Regions from separate parts of the Arsenophonus nasoniae genome, predicted to be linked through region 1. Evidence: riboswitches for the same ligand, from Rfam matches in the RefSeq annotation. Region 1 holds a riboswitch; each other region holds the start of a gene.
What was found. Region 1 has a riboswitch for magnesium ahead of ArsFIN_RS02350 (magnesium transporter). Riboswitches for the same ligand answer to the same signal wherever they lie in the genome.

Region 1 (5,770 bases):
AACATACATTGCGCTTAGCAACAGCAATCAGTGCCATAACAGTCAGCCAAGGTAATGTTAGGAGCATGGATCGGCAACAACTGACAAAAATGATGAACCAAGTTGCTCTGATCCCATATCAAATATAAGGAATCTCTTGATGAAAACAATTGCTATTATTCATTCACCCCAAATGCCACCAAGAACCTATCTTGCTAAGCAAATATTATGTCAACAGATACAGCATCAATCTTTAAAATTAACGGATAATATTGCGGCAGCTGAATTGATTATTGTTATTGGTGAAAATATAGCAGATGAACACCAATTGACCGGTAAAAAAGTTTTCTTTACCGATGAAACACAGATAATACCTGCGCCAGAAAAAACTCTCTCTATGGCCGAAAATAAAGCGATTATTGTGGACAACGCTAATTTTATTAAGCCGAAGATCGCCAAAAAACAGCGTGTTTTAGCCGTGACCGCTTGTCCTACTGGTGTGGCACATACTTTTATGGCAGCAGAAGCTTTAGAAATTGAAGCTAAAAAACGAAGCTGGCAAATCAAAGTAGAAACGCGTGGTTCGGTGGGAACAGGCAATGAAATTACCTTAGAAGAGATCAATGATGCCGATTTTATTATTGCTGCCACTGATATAGAAGTTGATTTAGCGAAATTTGCCGGTAAACGGATTTACCACACCTCAACAAGCGCCGCCTTAAAAAGAACCGCGCAAGAGATGGATAATGCATTAGCTAAAGCTGAATATTATCAACCTAACAAAATAAAAAATAGCTCAGACAACTTAACTAAGAAAACAACAACTCAGGGCCTCTATCGTCATCTACTTACTGGTGTTTCTTACATGTTACCGATGGTAGTAGCCGGCGGCCTTTGTATCGCCCTCTCTTTTATGTTTGGTTTAGATGCAGCCGAGCAACCAGGCACATTAGCTGCAGCATTAATGCAAATTGGTAAACACTCTGCTTTAGCGCTCATGGTACCCATTTTATCTGGTTATATAGCTTACTCAATTGCTGACAGAACCGGCTTAACACCTGGATTAGTTGGTGGCATGCTAGCGGTTAGCACCAATGCCGGTTTTCTTGGTGGTATTATTGCTGGTTTTATGGCTGGCTATGTCGCCAAATTGCTCAATCAATACTTTCCATTACCTAAAAGTATGGAGTCCCTAAAACCTATCTTAATAGTGCCATTATGCGCCACATTAATTACTGGCTTAGTTATGATCTATATTATCGGTAATCCTGTTTCCTGGATAATGACCTCCCTTACAGAATGGCTAACCAATATTGGCACAACTAATGCCGTTATCTTAGGTATTATTTTAGGTGCAATGATGTGTACAGATATGGGAGGACCCGTTAACAAAGCCTCTTATGCGTTTGGTGTTGCTTTATTAAGTGCCCAAACTTATGGTCCTATGGCAGCCATTATGGCAGCGGGCATGGTACCCCCTTTAGCCATGGGACTTGCGACATTGTTTGCTCGTAACAAGTTTTCAACTAATGAACGTGAAGGCGGTAAAGCAGCGTTCATATTAGGTCTATGTTTTATTTCTGAAGGCGCCATTCCCTTTGCTGCCCGTGATCCGATGCGGGTATTACCCATCTGTATGCTTGGCGGAGCCATTACTGGTGCATTATCGATGTATTTTCATGTCACACTAATGGCACCTCATGGTGGACTATTTGTTATGTTGATTCCTGGAGCGGTACAACCGATTATTGCTTATCTGCTAGCGATTATGTGTGGAACTTTAATTAGTGCAATATTATATGCCTATTTAAAAAGAGCCGAAGTAGAAACTTCATTGAATAAAAAAATACTTAACTAATTATTTTGTCATTAACAAAAATGTATTGTTAATGACAAAAATAATCAGTAATCGATTTACAAACCTAAGCAGAGAGTATGGTAAAATCGAACTGATACACTAAGATTTGATGCCAATTAAAATTCACGCTTGCTTAAATAACTGTTCTGCTTGCTAGCTAAATAAAGATATTATTTATTTAATATATCGTTAACTAAAGCAATTGACCATTTCCCCAGCCATTAACTAACATATGCCTATCTTGGGCAAAATTTTTATTTACTCATAAACTACTGAATTTAAATTTAGTAAAGTTAATCCTGTTATAACAACAATTGAATAACTTTAATTTACGCTAATATAGATAGATTATATTATTATAATATTTTTTATTTTGTCAGAAATAACTCACTAAAGAGAAAATAACACAATGAAAACAGAAGAATTTATGACATATCTAAATGCATTTTGGTCAGAGATTAATTTACATCCAATATGGTTATTTACCATATTATTTAGCATCGCAATTAGCAAATCTACGGTTGTTTTATCTTCTTTTCTACCACCTGCATCCGTTATGTTATTAACGGGTATTACTGCCAGTTTGCCAAAACTAAATATTAGTTTAGTTTGGTTGGCGATTACTTTAGGTGCAACCATTGGTTCAATAATTTCCTACTATTTGGGTAATCAAATAACCCGTAGAAAATTATTTAGTCGTTTTTTTAGTCGTTATCAATCAACTATTGATAATGCCCATAACAAATTACAAAACCAAGGGATAACTGTGTTATTTACCTCTCGTTTTATTGCGGTATTAAGATACATGATCCCATTAGTTGCCGGCATGTTATTAATGAACCGAACTAAGGTCTATAGCGTCTGCTTATTATCAGCTGCTATTTGGGCAGCTGTATTTATTTTAATTGTTAAAGGCGCATTTTCAATTATCGCACCAGAAGCATTTATGTAATATAAATGGCGTTATTTAAAATAGTAAAAACAAAAAGTTAAGAACTTTTAAAATATTTCGATTAAAACCATCTAATTTTTATCTATTCATATTTCAAACAAGCATTTCTTTTACTTTATAATAAAATAAAGACAATATTTTCTTATTTTTGACTGTTAAAATTTGACTTTCTTAAATCTTAACTAAACAACTTCAAGAAAAAATTGTAATCAAAATAAGTAAATTTATAATCGCTGGCGTTCAACACTGTTGACGTGAAATACAATAAACGATCTCGTTATGGCGAGGCTACCTAACAAACAAAAGTTACTGCCGTACTTGCATGGAGACAGGCTTGTATTGGTAAAACAGGTATGATCGAATCAAGGTCTTACAAAAGTAACTTTCCGCTTGGAATACGTTGTTAGAAGCTAAAACCTAAACGTTGGGATCTACTTCCCACGTTAGTTCGCCCCGGTGAGAGATTTTAACACCTATAGGGGACTTTTATATGGCTTTACCTATCCAACAAAATACATTTAAACCTCGCTATCATGTTGACCAGGCAAACCCAACTGCCGCTTCATATATGACACAGAATTATATGACTTTACCAGAACATATTTCTGTTGCTGAAGCAAAAAAAGTTTTTCTGGAAAAACTTGAAGAAAATAGTATCACTAATCAAATTTTCATTACGACGAATGAAATATTAATCGGTATTTTATCAGTAAAATCGCTATTAAAGCACTCTACTGATAGTGATAGCATCAACCAACTGATGAAACCCAATTTTTTCTTTGTTGCCCCAGATGTTAAACGCACTGAATTAGCAAAATCATTGCATGACTGTGGTTTTGATCTGGTGCCAGTATTAGATAAAGGGGTATTAGTTGGTGCCCTTAGCGAACGAGAAATTGATCGTATATTGGAAGATGATGCAACCGAAGATGCTCAACTACAAGGTGGTAGTTTACCGTTAGATAAACCTTATCTTCAAACGAGTCCTTTTGCCCTGTGGAAAAAACGCAGTGTATGGTTACTTTTACTGTTTATTGCGGAAGCCTATACCAGCACGGTCATTAAATCATTTGAAGAGCAATTAGAGGCGGTCATTGCTTTAGCCTTCTTTATTCCACTTTTAGTGGGAACAGGCGGTAACAGTGGTACTCAGATTACGTCAACGATTGTGCGCTCAATGGCGATTGGAGAACTTTCCATCAGTCATTTATGGCTGATCTTGCGTAAAGAGATGTCAACTGCAGTGTTAATCGCCATCACTTTAGGGGCAGCGGGGATATTACGTGCCAGCTTTATGAATATTGGTTGGGATATTTGTATCGTTGTCAGTCTGTCACTGATCTGTATTACTCTATGGTCAGCCATTGTCTCCTCGGTCATTCCTCTACTACTTAAAAGGTATGGCATTGATCCGGCGGTAGTTTCAGCGCCATTTATCACAACGCTAGTTGATGGTACGGGTCTGATTATTTATTTCGAAATTGCCAAAGTTATTCTTAATATATAACAAACCACAGGCTCGGTCAGTTACCGAGCCTTTACGATTATTAAAGTCTGCCGATTAAAATTACCCTAAAAAATAAAGTCCAGTTATTCGCTAGCTTATTCCCGCATTGTGATTGCTTTTTTAAGCTATCGCTTTCTATTCATCAATATGCCACTAATTTAAAACGCTCATGCTGTAACGTAGATGCATTTTAATTTACTAGATTTGTATGATTTTAATCAAATACGATTTAAAAACCAACAAACCGGATAAAACTAAATTAAAGCTCAACAAAAAATAGAAAAGTTTGCTAGTTAGCAGCAACTCCGTTTGAATATCGATCCTGAAATTTTCCTGCATGCTTGAAATAAAATTTTCTATTAAGGGAAATATTTATGAAAAAAATTAACAGACAAACGCTGTCTTTCTTTACTTTTGGCTTAGCATTACTCACTATGATGGGTATTTTAGGGGTTGATACTTATTTGCCCTCGATTCCTGATATCGCAAAAGAATTTAATAAAAGTCTCTCATCAACCCAGCTTTCAATTATGGTTTATACCTTGGCAATCGGCTTAGGGCAATTAATCTTTGGTCCGCTTTCCGATGCCATCGGTCGCCGCAAAATTATGCTAACAGGTGCAACTATCTATGCAGCAGCAACATTCATGTTAACACAAACTGAAAGTTTACCAGCTTTCCTTGTTATTCGTGTTATTCAAGGATTAAGCATTTCAATCACCCTAGTCACCTCAGTCAGCGCGGTACGTGACGTTTCGCGAGGAACTATTGCCGCTTTACTCTATAGCATCATCATTACGATTGAAGGCTTTGTCCCGATTGCGTCACCATTAATTGGCGGTTTTATCAATGATTTATGGGGATGGCGCAGTATATTCGGTTTAATTTTTATCTACGTCTTGATTACCATTGTCTATGTCTTTTTTTCTTTTCCTGAAACGTTAACCGTAAAAAAACGGACAACTTTTTCTTGGCGCAAAACCAGCAATATATATCAACATATTGCCTGCCAACCTAAATTCTATTTCCCCTGTTTATCACTTGGTTTATCTTTTTCATTAATTTATTGTTATGTAACCGCGGCGCCATTTATTTTTATGATCAAATTTGGTGCTAGCGCCTCAATATTCGGTATCTACTCGGCTATTATCGGGCTTTTTTTATTGGCAGGCGCATTTTTATCCAGCAAATTGCTACGGAAATTTAGTGCCACAAAAATTTTATCCATTTGGCTAAGATCACTGCAAATATTAATAATTTTATTTATTCCTATATTTATCTACCAAAATAATACCATCACTTTCTTTGCATTCTTTGCCATCATTATGTTTACTGGTGGATTATTCGAATCTCTATATACCTATCTAACAATGAGTAGCCAAAAAAATAACCTGGGAGCAACCTCAGCGTTAATGGGTTCAGCTTCCTTAGTCATTCCTTCTATCATCGGTGGGATAGGTAGTTTCTTTATTGA
Region 2 (5,770 bases), 1.4 Mb from region 1:
CATCTCTTCCTGCGGCAGAGTCTGCTGCCGATGCTGGCCAGTTCGGTGGTCATGGTAGTGATGAACAACGGCACCCCTCGGTAATGCCGCAGTTTTGACGCAGATACCGGTGGGCGTTTAAGGTAGCGACCGAGGTACTTAACACTATGCCATGCCCCTTTCGTTTTTTTAGCAAAGTGCACTTTCCAATAACGTCCGTACTGCGCCCTCAAGTAACGCCGCCAATGTTTTTTGTCACGGATATGGCCAAGACCGGGAAGAAGGCCAGGGTTAATTAAATCATAACTGTGACGCAGTAGTCGGATAACAGCCCCTCGCCAGATTTCTTCGACATCCTTTTTTTTGAAAAACAGCTTTCGCCATACACTATGTTTACTATCCAAACCCCCTCGAGTGACGGAAACATGAACATGCGGATGTTGATTGAGTTGCCGGCCATAAGTATGCAAGGCACAGAAAATACCAATTTCGATACCCTGTTTGCGAGCCAACTGCAGCATAGCTCGAGTGGCTGCCCGAAACAGAGCATTAAGTAGCGGCCAGTTATTGTTAAAAAAAGGCCAAAGGAGATGTGGCATGGTGAAAGTAATGTGTTGCCAGTCGCAGTCGGGTAAAATATGAACCTGCTGTGCTAACCACTGCTCGGTGGCTTTAAAGCCACATGAACTGCAGGCTTTTGACTTACAGCTTTGGCAGAAAAAACGGCTGTGAGAACAATCAGACGAAGCGCAACAATAGCGCCGGACACCCATGGCACAAGTGCCGCAGGCAAGCATGCGCTCCACAGATAAACTCGTCCACGAACTAACGCTATCGCCGTATTTTTCGAGGAATTTATTCCAACCGTCATCAATGGTGAAAAGTAGTTTAGCAGGACGAGGGATATACATCTGACTCAATTACCTTATGGGCATCTTGCCAAAGAAACAGAAATTGTCAGATTCGTCAGCCCAGTTATCGGTGTGTTTATCCCAGGGTTCAAAGGAAACAGGGATTATTCCTAGCTCCGTATAGGTGATGAATTCATCGGCAGGCAGACTTTCAGTTATTCCCCCCTCAGTGTAGTCGTATCCAGCGTCATCAGCTTGGTCTTGGCGTTGTTCAAAACCCCTGATAATCGTGACTAGCGGCGGGTAATACTGCGTGTCGAGAAAAAATTGGGGGCCGAGTCGGACGCAGTGGCGTATGGCTTCTTTTAGGGTGTCATAAAAAAATTCAGGCGGTCTGTCATCATCATTTTCGGGTGGGAGAGAGATCATAAAACGTTTCGGATAAACAGGCGCTGTGGCACGTGAAGTGACGGGCAGCCTGCCTGATTTAACCGGTTTACGCTTTCTGGGAGATTTATTGCGAGCCATCGAGATGAATCCCTGAAAAAAATTAACCTACTGCAGAGTATAAAACAGTACTCAACTCATTAACATCCCCGAAGCAGCACCGCTGCGCCGCTCACGCGTAGCGTGCTACGTTCAAGAAACTAACTTATTGGAGATAGTTATGTTGAAAAAAATTTTTTTAACGCTAGTCACCACAATTTTGCTATTGAGCATTAATTCAGCAATAGCCGCAAATTATAAAATTGATAATGAAGGTCAACATGCTTTTATTCAGTTTCGCATCCAACATTTAGGTTACAGTTGGGTTTATGGTAGTTTTAAGAATTTTACCGGTAGTTTCACCTTTGATGAAAAAAATCCACAAAATGATCAAGTCAAGGTGGTGATCAATACTGCAAGCATTGATACTAATCATGCAGAACGCGATAAACATTTGCGTAGTGCCGATTTTTTTAATGTAAAAAAATATCCTGAGGCAACTTTTATTTCCACTAAGGTCAGTCAAGTCAAGGGTGCTTATCATATAGAGGGGCAATTGACGTTAAATGGGGTAACAAAACCATTAGTACTTAATGCTATCTTAATCGGAAAAGGTGACGATCCATGGGGGGGCTATCGTGTAGGTTTTGAGGCAACTGGAAAAATTAAATTGAAAGATTTTAATTTTCAAAAAGATCTCGGGCCTAAATCGCAAGAAGCTGAACTTATTATTTCTCTTGAAGGTGTTAAATTACCATAAAATAAAAGTAATATCGAAAGAGCCTGTATTGGCTCTTTCAATTATTTTGAAAAAATAACAGTATATTAAATAAACTATTTTAATTTATGGCTATTTAATGAATAGTAACTTGATTGTATTTAAATTTTATTTTTACTCTGTAACAACTAATAAGCAATAAGGTATTGCTGTTAATTTTCACCAGCAATATGAAAATTTTTTTTACAATTATTCTCTTTAAATTTTCATTATACTCAAGTTTATTGGTTTTAATTTTGCTATGCTGATAATTAAAAACAGAGAGAAGGGCGTTATATAATGAGATTTAATCTATTAATTTTCTTCATCAGTTTTTTGTTGCTGGGTTGTGAACAACAATTAAAACTAAATGGCAAAAATAAGCAATTATTACGTTCTTCTATTGCTGAAGTACGAGATTCTCTCTCTTTTGAAAAACAGCAGCAATTTGATGAAGCTATTGATATTACTATGTTTAATAGTATTAATTTTGATGAATATCGTCAACTTGGTGAAAGAGCTGCTTCAAGAGCATTGGAAAAACGGATTTGCCGCACCTTAGATGGTAAAACAGCAGAACAAGTTATTAATGAAGCAAAAAAGATAAAAATAGATCGTCTGGCGTTTGATGAACATTTGCTTTTTTAATTAAATAACTTACGATTTTAAATATATTTTCGTTTATTAATTTAGCTGATCGATTCTATTATTTATCAACTTAAACAAAAACTAAACCATAAGTAACACTATAATTGGAAAAGTTATTTAGCTTCATTATAATCTGCCCGAGTTAATATTAATTTTAATATTAAGCACGGTGCAGTATCTCGTTAGGCGAGGCTCCTATACAAACATAGGTTGCTGATCTGACGACGTCGAGAGACGCCCAAGATCAGGACAGGATATATCGAGTCAAGGTGTATCCCCATGTAACTTCCTGCTGGTTGCAGGATACGTTGTATAGTGCTAAAACTGAGACGTTGAGATAGCTTAATATTCTCGCATCTGGTTTTGCCCCTATTTGAGAACTGTTTGCAGTTTATAACAGTGATAGGGTTTCGAAAATGAAGTTAACATCCCTACAAAAAACGGCACCCAGTGTGGTGTGTCCGGCAAATAGTCATGCAGAAAATTTCAATGAGCAGCAGCATAATAATTTTGATGAAGTAAAAGTTAGTGCTTATATGAGTCAATCCTATATCGCTGTTTCTATGAATGATTCTGTTGCTGCTATTAAAAATAATCTGGCTAATATACTTACCGGCGATCAGATCCCGACTTATCTTTATGTTATTGATAAAGATAAATATCTAAATGGTCTGTTATTGATGAAAACATTATTAACCTCATCGGATGAACTACTAGTCTCAGATATTATGCGACGTGATTTCTTTTCTGTTTCACCAGAACAATCACGTGAAGAGGTTTTTGCTCTACTTAATCATTGTGATGTTGATTCTATTCCGGTTGTGGAGTTTTCTAAACTAAAAGGGGTATTGCGCGCGCAAGATATCGCTGAATTAATTGAGGATGAGAACACCCAAGATGCCCACCTGCAAGGAGCAACTCTACCTTTAGAAGTGCCTTATATGTCAACCAGCCCAATAACATTATGGCGTAAACGCGTTGTTTGGTTATTGATGTTATTTGTGGCTGAAGCTTATACTGGTACAGTATTGAAAGCTTTTTCCGATCAGCTGGAATCGGCTATTTCATTAGCTTTTTTTATTCCCTTATTAATTGGCACTGGTGGCAATAGTGGTACTCAAATAACTTCTACTTTAGTTAGGGCAATGGCGCTAGGAGAAGTGAGTTTACGTAATCTAGGTGCAGTGCTTAAAAAAGAGATATCTACGTCCTTTTTAGTGGCATTAACGATAGGTTGTGTTGGCATATTTCGTGCTTGGATCCTGGATGTTGGCTATCAAGTTACCCTTGTTGTTGGTTTGACTATGATGGCAATTACTGTATGGAGTGCGATCGTTTCTTCTATTATTCCAATGGTACTAAAACGATTGAATATTGATCCTGCTATTGTTTCTGCGCCTTTTATTGCTACTTTTATAGATGGCACAGGATTAATTATTTACTTTGAAATTGCGAAGTTGATTATGACTGATTTAGCTTGATCAATCAGGGAGAGTGAATTGCTCTCCTATTGATTTTGCCAAACGAGATATTGACCACATTTTTTGCAAATATACTCCCCTTTACCGTGTTGGATTTTGTTGTGCCGGCGTAGGGTTAATTGATGTGATAGGTCGCACTGGCAATGGTAATGAAAGATCTGCTTACGAATAGAGGTTAAAGCAAACTGATGTGTTGTCTGCGGTAGAACTTCCAGGATCACGGCCATCATCCATTTCCATTCTTTACCATGCGGGGCTGTTTTACCAAAACAGTGATAAACCAATAAGTGGGCTAACTCATGGGGAATAACTTGATTGATAAAAATCTCACCATTTTCAATCAGTAAAATCGGGTTAAGCCGAATTTCCCATGCTTGTAGATGGGCACTACCGGCAATGGTTCCTCGCTGTCGGTAATTGATCAATGGTTCTGTAAAGGTTTTTTCCAATTTAGTACTCGCTGTAGCCAGTTTGTTGCGCAATACTCGCATGACAATCTGTTGTAAAGCGATCGGTACTCGCTGTGATTTCATATTATTAACATAGTTAAATGGACAAAGAGTCAGCTCAGAATAAAAGAAATTAATTTATTATGGTCTTTATTAAATAAGTATTGGAAAAATTCAATAACCAATTGTTATTTTTATCTAGATCTAAAACAGCAAAAGGGAGAGTTATCTAACTGTCCCTTTGCTGTTTTAACAAGATAAAATCGACTACTCGTTAGTTAAACCTGCGGCTGCACGAAGTTCAGCAACTTTATCTGTTTTTTCCCATGGAAATTGAGAACGGCCAAAATGTCCATATGCTGCGGTTTGACGGTAAATAGGTTGTAATAAATTGAGCATTTTCACTAGACCATAGGGACGTAGATCAAAAATTTCATGTACTAAATGAACAAGCGTGTCATTGGCTATTTTTTCTGTACCGAAAGTTTCGATCATGATGGATGTTGGTTCAGCGATACCAATTGCATAAGAAATTTGAATTTCACAGCGATCAGCCAGTCCTGCGGCAACAATATTCTTTGCTACATAGCGCGCTGCATAGGCAGCAGAACGATCGACTTTAGAGGGATCTTTACCAGAAAAAGCACCACCACCATGGCGAGCCATGCCACCATAAGTATCGACGATAATTTTACGGCCGGTTAAGCCACAATCGCCCATTGGGCCACCTATAACAAAACGACCTGTGGGATTAATAAAATATTTGGTATTTTTGTGGAGCCATTCTGTCGGTAATACTGGCTTAATAATTTCGTCCATTACGGCTTCTGATAAGGTGTTTTGTTTAATTTCCTCAGCATGCTGCGTAGATAAGACAATGGTATCAATGCCCACTATTTTATTATTTTCATATTGGAAAGTAATTTGACTTTTAGCATCTGGGCGTAACCAGGGCAAAGTACCATTTTTTCGCATTTCAGCTTGCCGTTCCACTAAGCGGTGGGCATAAGTAATTGGCGCCGGCATAAGAACATCGGTTTCGTTATTAGCATAGCCAAACATGATCCCTTGATCGCCAGCGCCTTGTTCCGAAGGATTTGCGCGATCTACGCCTTGATT
Region 3 (5,770 bases), 970 kb from region 1:
TTAATAGCCAAACTGGCGATTATGAAAGCTTTGGTGTACCAGCCACCATTCTGGCAAATTACCTACGTGAACAGGGCATTATCCCGGAAAAATGCGATCTAAATTCAATTCTATTTTTGCTCACACCGGCAGAATCGATAGCAAAAATGCAACATCTGGTGGCTCAAATTGCCCGTTTTGAACATTTACTAGAAATCGACGCCCCATTAGCTGACGTTTTACCGACACTCTACCGTAGCAACCAACAACGCTATCAGCACTATACCCTGCGTCAGCTATGCCAAGAGATGCATAACTTATATGCCAAATTGAACGTAAAGCAGCTCCAAAAAGAGATGTTTCGTCAAGCGCATTTTCCAGCCGTCAACATGTTACCGCAAGCAGCCAATATCCAGTTTGTACGCGGCCAGGTCGAATTGATTGCGATTGAAAACATCGCCGGTCGAATTGCAGCCGAAGGCGCGCTACCTTACCCACCAGGCGTACTGTGTGTTGTGCCAGGAGAAGTCTGGGGCGGGGCGGTGCAAAATTATTTTCTGGCGTTAGAAGAAGGGATCAATCAGTTCCCAGGTTTTTCACCTGAACTACAAGGCGTATATCTGCAAACCGATGCTGATGGCCGCAAACGTGCTTATGGCTATGCGATTAAATAGTTATGCACAACTCTACAATCAGTAAATTTTTACCGATTAAATAACTTAAATTTCTCATAAGTAAAGAGAGAAAAAAATGCAGGTATCTAAAAATAAAATGAGTGTGCTACAGCTAACCATATTGACTACGGTGAATATGATGGGCTCAGGTATTATTATGTTACCGACCAAGTTAGCAGAAGTTGGCACCATATCGATTCTTTCATGGATCGTTACAGCCATCGGCTCGATGGCACTGGCTTACGCTTTCTCAAAGTGTGGCATGTACAGCCGCCGCAGTGGCGGAATGGGTGGTTACGCTGAATATACCTTTGGTAAATCCGGCAACTTTATGGCTAACTATACCTATGGGATCTCACTATTAATTGCTAACGTAGCAATTGCTATCTCTGCGGTTGGGTATGGAGCAGAATTATTTGGGGTAAACTTAAGTCCATTGGTTATCTGTATCGCTACCATCGCCGTATTATGGATATGTACCATTGCTAACTTTGGTGGGGCACACATCTCGGGTCAGATAAGTAGTATTACCGTTTGGGGGGTTATTATTCCCGTTATGGGCATCTCCATTATTGGCTGGTACTGGTTCAAAGCCGACCTATATATCCACTCCTGGAACCCACACAATTTTCCATTTTTTCAGGCCGTTGGCTCCTCAATTGCTATGACACTATGGGCATTTCTCGGCATGGAATCGGCTTGTGCAAATAGTGAAGCCGTTGATAACCCAGAGAAAAATGTTCCTATTGCCGTATTAGGCGGCACACTAGGCGCAGCGGTAATCTATATTGTTTCCACCAATGTCATAGCCGGTATTGTGCCAAATATAGACTTAGCTAACTCCACAGCCCCTTTTGGTTTAGCCTTCGCACAAATATTTAATCCCACTATCGGTAAAGTCATCATGGCGCTAATGATCATGTCATGTTGTGGCTCCCTACTGGGTTGGCAGTTTACGATTGCGCAAGTATTTAAATCATCATCGGATGCTGGCTACTTTCCAAAACTTTTCTCCGCTGTCAATAAAGCAGAAGCACCGATTAAAGGTATGCTGACTATTGTCATTATCCAATCTGGTTTAGCACTAATGACCATTAGTCCATCATTAAATAAACAATTTAATGTATTAGTTAACCTAGCGGTTGTCACTAATATTATCCCTTATATTCTTTCTATGGCCACCATGATCATCTTACAAAAAGTGGCTAATGTTGAGCCACAGAAAGCAAAAATGGCTAATATTATTGCTTTTATTGGTGCCGCCTATAGTTTCTATGCCTTGTACTCCTCTGGAGAAGATGCCGTTATGTGGGGCGCACTAGCAACATTCCTAGGCTGGACACTCTATGGCTTCGTTTCACCACGTTTCGAAATGGAAAATAATCAAAACATAAGTAGCAAATACTAGCTCAATATTATTGACTCGCTTTCTCCTCATCGTCACTCGATGAGGAGCTAGTTGAGGCAGCCTAAATTAGCAACCTAACATGAGGACAATAATTTACCTAATGAAGAATAATTATTCTTTTATTCAGACTAAATCGTAATATTGATAATCGACCGACATTTATATCTCAACCAGCAACCTTGTCCTATATACTTATATATTATTAATGCCGATAAACCATTTGAGTTGATGCCATGAAAAAATTAACCATAGTTATCATGTTATTTATCAGTAAATTGGTGCTAGCCGATAGCATTAATATCGATCAAACGTTGGAACAATGTTTAGCGAAACCAACAACGGTATCAACGCTTGATAGCGTTGATTGTTACCAAAATGCATTAAAGTTATGGGATAACGAATTGAACAAGCAATATCAATTATTAATCGCCGATAAAAAGTTGAGCTCAAGATTCAAAACTGCATTGAAAAAATCACAATTGGCATGGATAAAATATCGCGATCTTAACTTAGAAGCGATTAACCGCTTTTATGATACTCAGCAAGGAACCTATTGGGGGATCGCCGCGATGGCCAACAAAATTGAGTTAACGAAAAATAAAGCGTTGGAATTAACCAAATTAAGAACAAGCACTGAAATCGGTAATTAATAACCATTGGTTAATAAAAATAAATTTAGTTATGTGTGTCATTAAATAGCTAACGACACACATAACTAACAATTAAGATGCAAGATAATAGAAAATCCGCTCCCAATAGTGATAAAGTTTAGAAACTATAAGTCATCCCTACCCCAATAACATTATCGCGCGCTATCTCTAATTCGTTACCCCGTTGGCTATTTCTCAATAAATTAACCTTATAAGCAGCGTAAGCTTTGAAATTATCGTTAAAATTATAGTTAGTAAAAATATTAAAATAGTTAACCACATCCACTTGCTTATTAGCCCGTGAATAAAAATAAGCCACTCCCGGCTCTAAACCAGATGCAAAAGTATAGGAAGAAAGCAACTCGAGGGTACTAACTTTACCAAAGATCACCACATTATCATCGACTTCGTGGAAATGAATATTGCGGCTTTCGGAATATAAACCAGCAAATTTGACCGGTTCAGCGTCATAATTGAAACCCATCGCCCATATTTCCGCCGATTTACCCGGCCGGATCTGCTGTTGCTGTTGGGTTCGGTTGGAATAAAAATAGGCCAGGGTTGCTTGCAAATTATCCGTAAAGTGATAACTAACACTGGCTCCCCACCCCTCACCATTTTGATGCTGAACCTCATCATGACTATTTTTGCCTTGATACTGCAAAGCAAAATTGAGTCCCTTTACTAAATTAAAAAAATCAGTTTGCCGATAAGTCAGCAAATTACTCGCCTCTTTGGTGGTTGAAATATCACTATCAGAAAAGAAATCACCGTCAAAAAGCGATAATCCATCGGTATAAGCAGCGACATCATAAATAACACCATAATTACGACCATAATCGATATGGTGAGTAACATATTTTAAGCCAGCAAAAGCTAAATTATTCTTTGATTCATTACTTTTGTCCCCTTCTGCGCCATGCAGTTCTATCTCATGTTCAAATTTGGCAAAACCACTAGCAGAATTGGTAAACTGACTATCTAACTCTAAACCCAGTTTTACCTTTATTTCATTACCATCTTGATCCTTATCTTTTGAATTCATTAGTTTAGATTCAATCTCACCATTAACCGCTATTCGATTACCTTGCTTATCATAAACGTCTGCTGCCATAGCCCCGGGAATATAAAAACAGAAAAAAATTAAACTGGTCGATTTATTTTTAATAAAAGAAAACATAATACTTATCTCAAGACATAGTAAAATTGATGAACTGGTCATCATAAAAATATTTTAAATATACACAGCTGATTAGTGATGTTAGATAATCACTTAATGCTGTTTTAACCCAATAAAATAAACAATTAATTTATCGGTATGGGAGAAAGAAGAGAGATATAGCTAAATCTAGCTAAGAAAATACTTTGCTCGCTGAATGTCAAAAATAGCAACATATAGATACCCTATAATAAATCTCATATATAGGGGCAACCAGATGAAAGAGCATAGAACACTATCCCAATCGTCTTAGTTTTAGCACTATACAACGTATCCTATGATAGGAAGTTACTTTGAGGCAAACCTTAATCCGATCTGCCTTGTCCTAACCTTGGGCGTCTCTCGACGTCGTGAGATCAGCAACTTGTGTTTGTATAGGAGCCTCGCCTAACGAGATATAACACTTTCGAATGAGCGCGTATTATATGCGTAAAGAATGGGGAAAAAATATCCCATTGCTAGTTTGTTTATGTTTTATTTAATTATGTTAGCCACTTTACGATAAAACCCAGCAACGAGTCGTTAGATCAATTGAATACCAAACGGTGCTCATCACTTAATGATAACCAAACCACTCTTTTAATCCTGAACTTAAAATGGCAGATATGGCAAAATAACGATAATCTGCACGGTAATATAGCATTAATGAATGGATATTATTGACTTCATTTTTATCAACTTTTACCTCTTTTAATTTTTTTGTCAAAATAGAATTAATAGCCATATGGTCAGGAATATAAGTAATAAGTAATACCTAATCCTTTTTCTGCCAATTTCACACACGAATAATAATCAGTGGTTAACATCATTTCTGAATAAGGCAGGAAATGATATCGCTCATCATCGACTTTACCTTGCAATGAAGGATAAATGACTGTTTCAGAAGATAAAGACAAACTATTGACCTGTTGTTCTTTCGCCAAAGGGTGGGCTGGATCTGCCACTAACATCATTTGAATATCACCAACAACTTGCGCATTAATATTGTTATATATCTCAACACATTGCAAACCTAAAACAAAATCCGCTTTATTACTATTAAGGGTAAATTCAACATCAAATAAATCCGCATGAACAATATGTATTTCAACAGCGGGAAATTCTTTCTTTAATTTTAATACTACATCAGCAATCGCCTCTTCAGGAATCAGTTGATTAAATGCTAATCTAATGGCCGCAGGCTCTTTATTGTTATTTAACGCGAAAGAAAATTTTTCTAATTTTTGTAAAGATAACAAAAACATTTTCACCTTTGGCAATAAAAGTTTACCATTACTATTTATATCCAAAACAGAGCCATTCGCGCGTTTATCAAATAACGTATAGCCTAATATAATCTCAAGTTCATTTATCCAACGACTAATTGTCGTTTTAGACTTATTTAATAATATCCCTGCCTGTAAAAAATTACCTGACTCAGCAGCAGCGACAAACGCCATCAGCATTTTATTTTCTAATTGAGGTAAAAATTTTTTCATTACTGCTCCGCTGTCTGTTTTATTGAATATATATTACCTGAAATCAATTTCTAACAATTTATAATAAAATATTATGATAATCAGACATTAACAAATATTTTTCTGCAACTAAATTTTTAATAGTATATTTAATATATATAAATTTCATTTTTGTAAAACGTTAGGTATCGCTGATAGCAATACCTTAGTATTTCAACTAAATAGCAATGCAAAATCAAATTCAATTTATTTCTGTTTAAACTCTATTTATTTAACTCTTCAATAATCACTAGAAATTTTTAATTTTATAATAAATGAAAATAATAAAAGATTAGCAGCATTTAATTAATATATAGTTCTTTAAATTAATAAAATATTTCTAT

Region 2: linked by a shared signal. The riboswitch ahead of ArsFIN_RS15075 (magnesium transporter) and the one ahead of ArsFIN_RS02350 (magnesium transporter) in region 1 are both predicted to bind magnesium.
Region 3: linked by a shared signal. The riboswitch ahead of ArsFIN_RS17230 (porin) and the one ahead of ArsFIN_RS02350 (magnesium transporter) in region 1 are both predicted to bind magnesium.

What each region holds. Positions count from the first base shown of each region.
Region 1 is NZ_CP038613.1:499,557-505,326, reverse strand. Features, by position in the region: gene fruK (1-phosphofructokinase) at 1-128, shown strand, start outside; gene fruA (PTS fructose transporter subunit IIBC) at 140-1,837, shown strand; gene ArsFIN_RS02355 (DedA family protein) at 2,265-2,789, shown strand; M-box (ykoK) riboswitch at 3,056-3,225, shown strand; gene ArsFIN_RS02350 (magnesium transporter) at 3,358-4,296, shown strand; gene ArsFIN_RS02345 (MFS transporter) at 4,671-5,770, shown strand, end outside.
Region 2 is NZ_CP038613.1:2,983,758-2,989,527, reverse strand. Features, by position in the region: partial or broken gene ArsFIN_RS15095 (IS91 family transposase) at 1-890, opposite strand, end outside; gene ArsFIN_RS15090 (hypothetical protein) at 900-1,358, opposite strand; gene ArsFIN_RS15085 (YceI family protein) at 1,498-2,076, shown strand; gene ArsFIN_RS15080 (DUF6694 family lipoprotein) at 2,374-2,721, shown strand; M-box (ykoK) riboswitch at 2,893-3,065, shown strand; gene ArsFIN_RS15075 (magnesium transporter) at 3,138-4,202, shown strand; gene ArsFIN_RS15070 (SprT family zinc-dependent metalloprotease) at 4,229-4,735, opposite strand; gene metK (methionine adenosyltransferase) at 4,919-5,770, opposite strand, start outside.
Region 3 is NZ_CP038613.1:3,403,904-3,409,673, forward strand. Features, by position in the region: gene speF (ornithine decarboxylase SpeF) at 1-653, shown strand, start outside; gene potE (putrescine-ornithine antiporter) at 730-2,061, shown strand; gene ArsFIN_RS17225 (lysozyme inhibitor LprI family protein) at 2,295-2,711, shown strand; gene ArsFIN_RS17230 (porin) at 2,830-3,891, opposite strand; M-box (ykoK) riboswitch at 4,163-4,332, opposite strand; gene ArsFIN_RS26530 (hypothetical protein) at 4,487-4,654, opposite strand; gene ArsFIN_RS17235 (LysR family transcriptional regulator) at 4,659-5,408, opposite strand.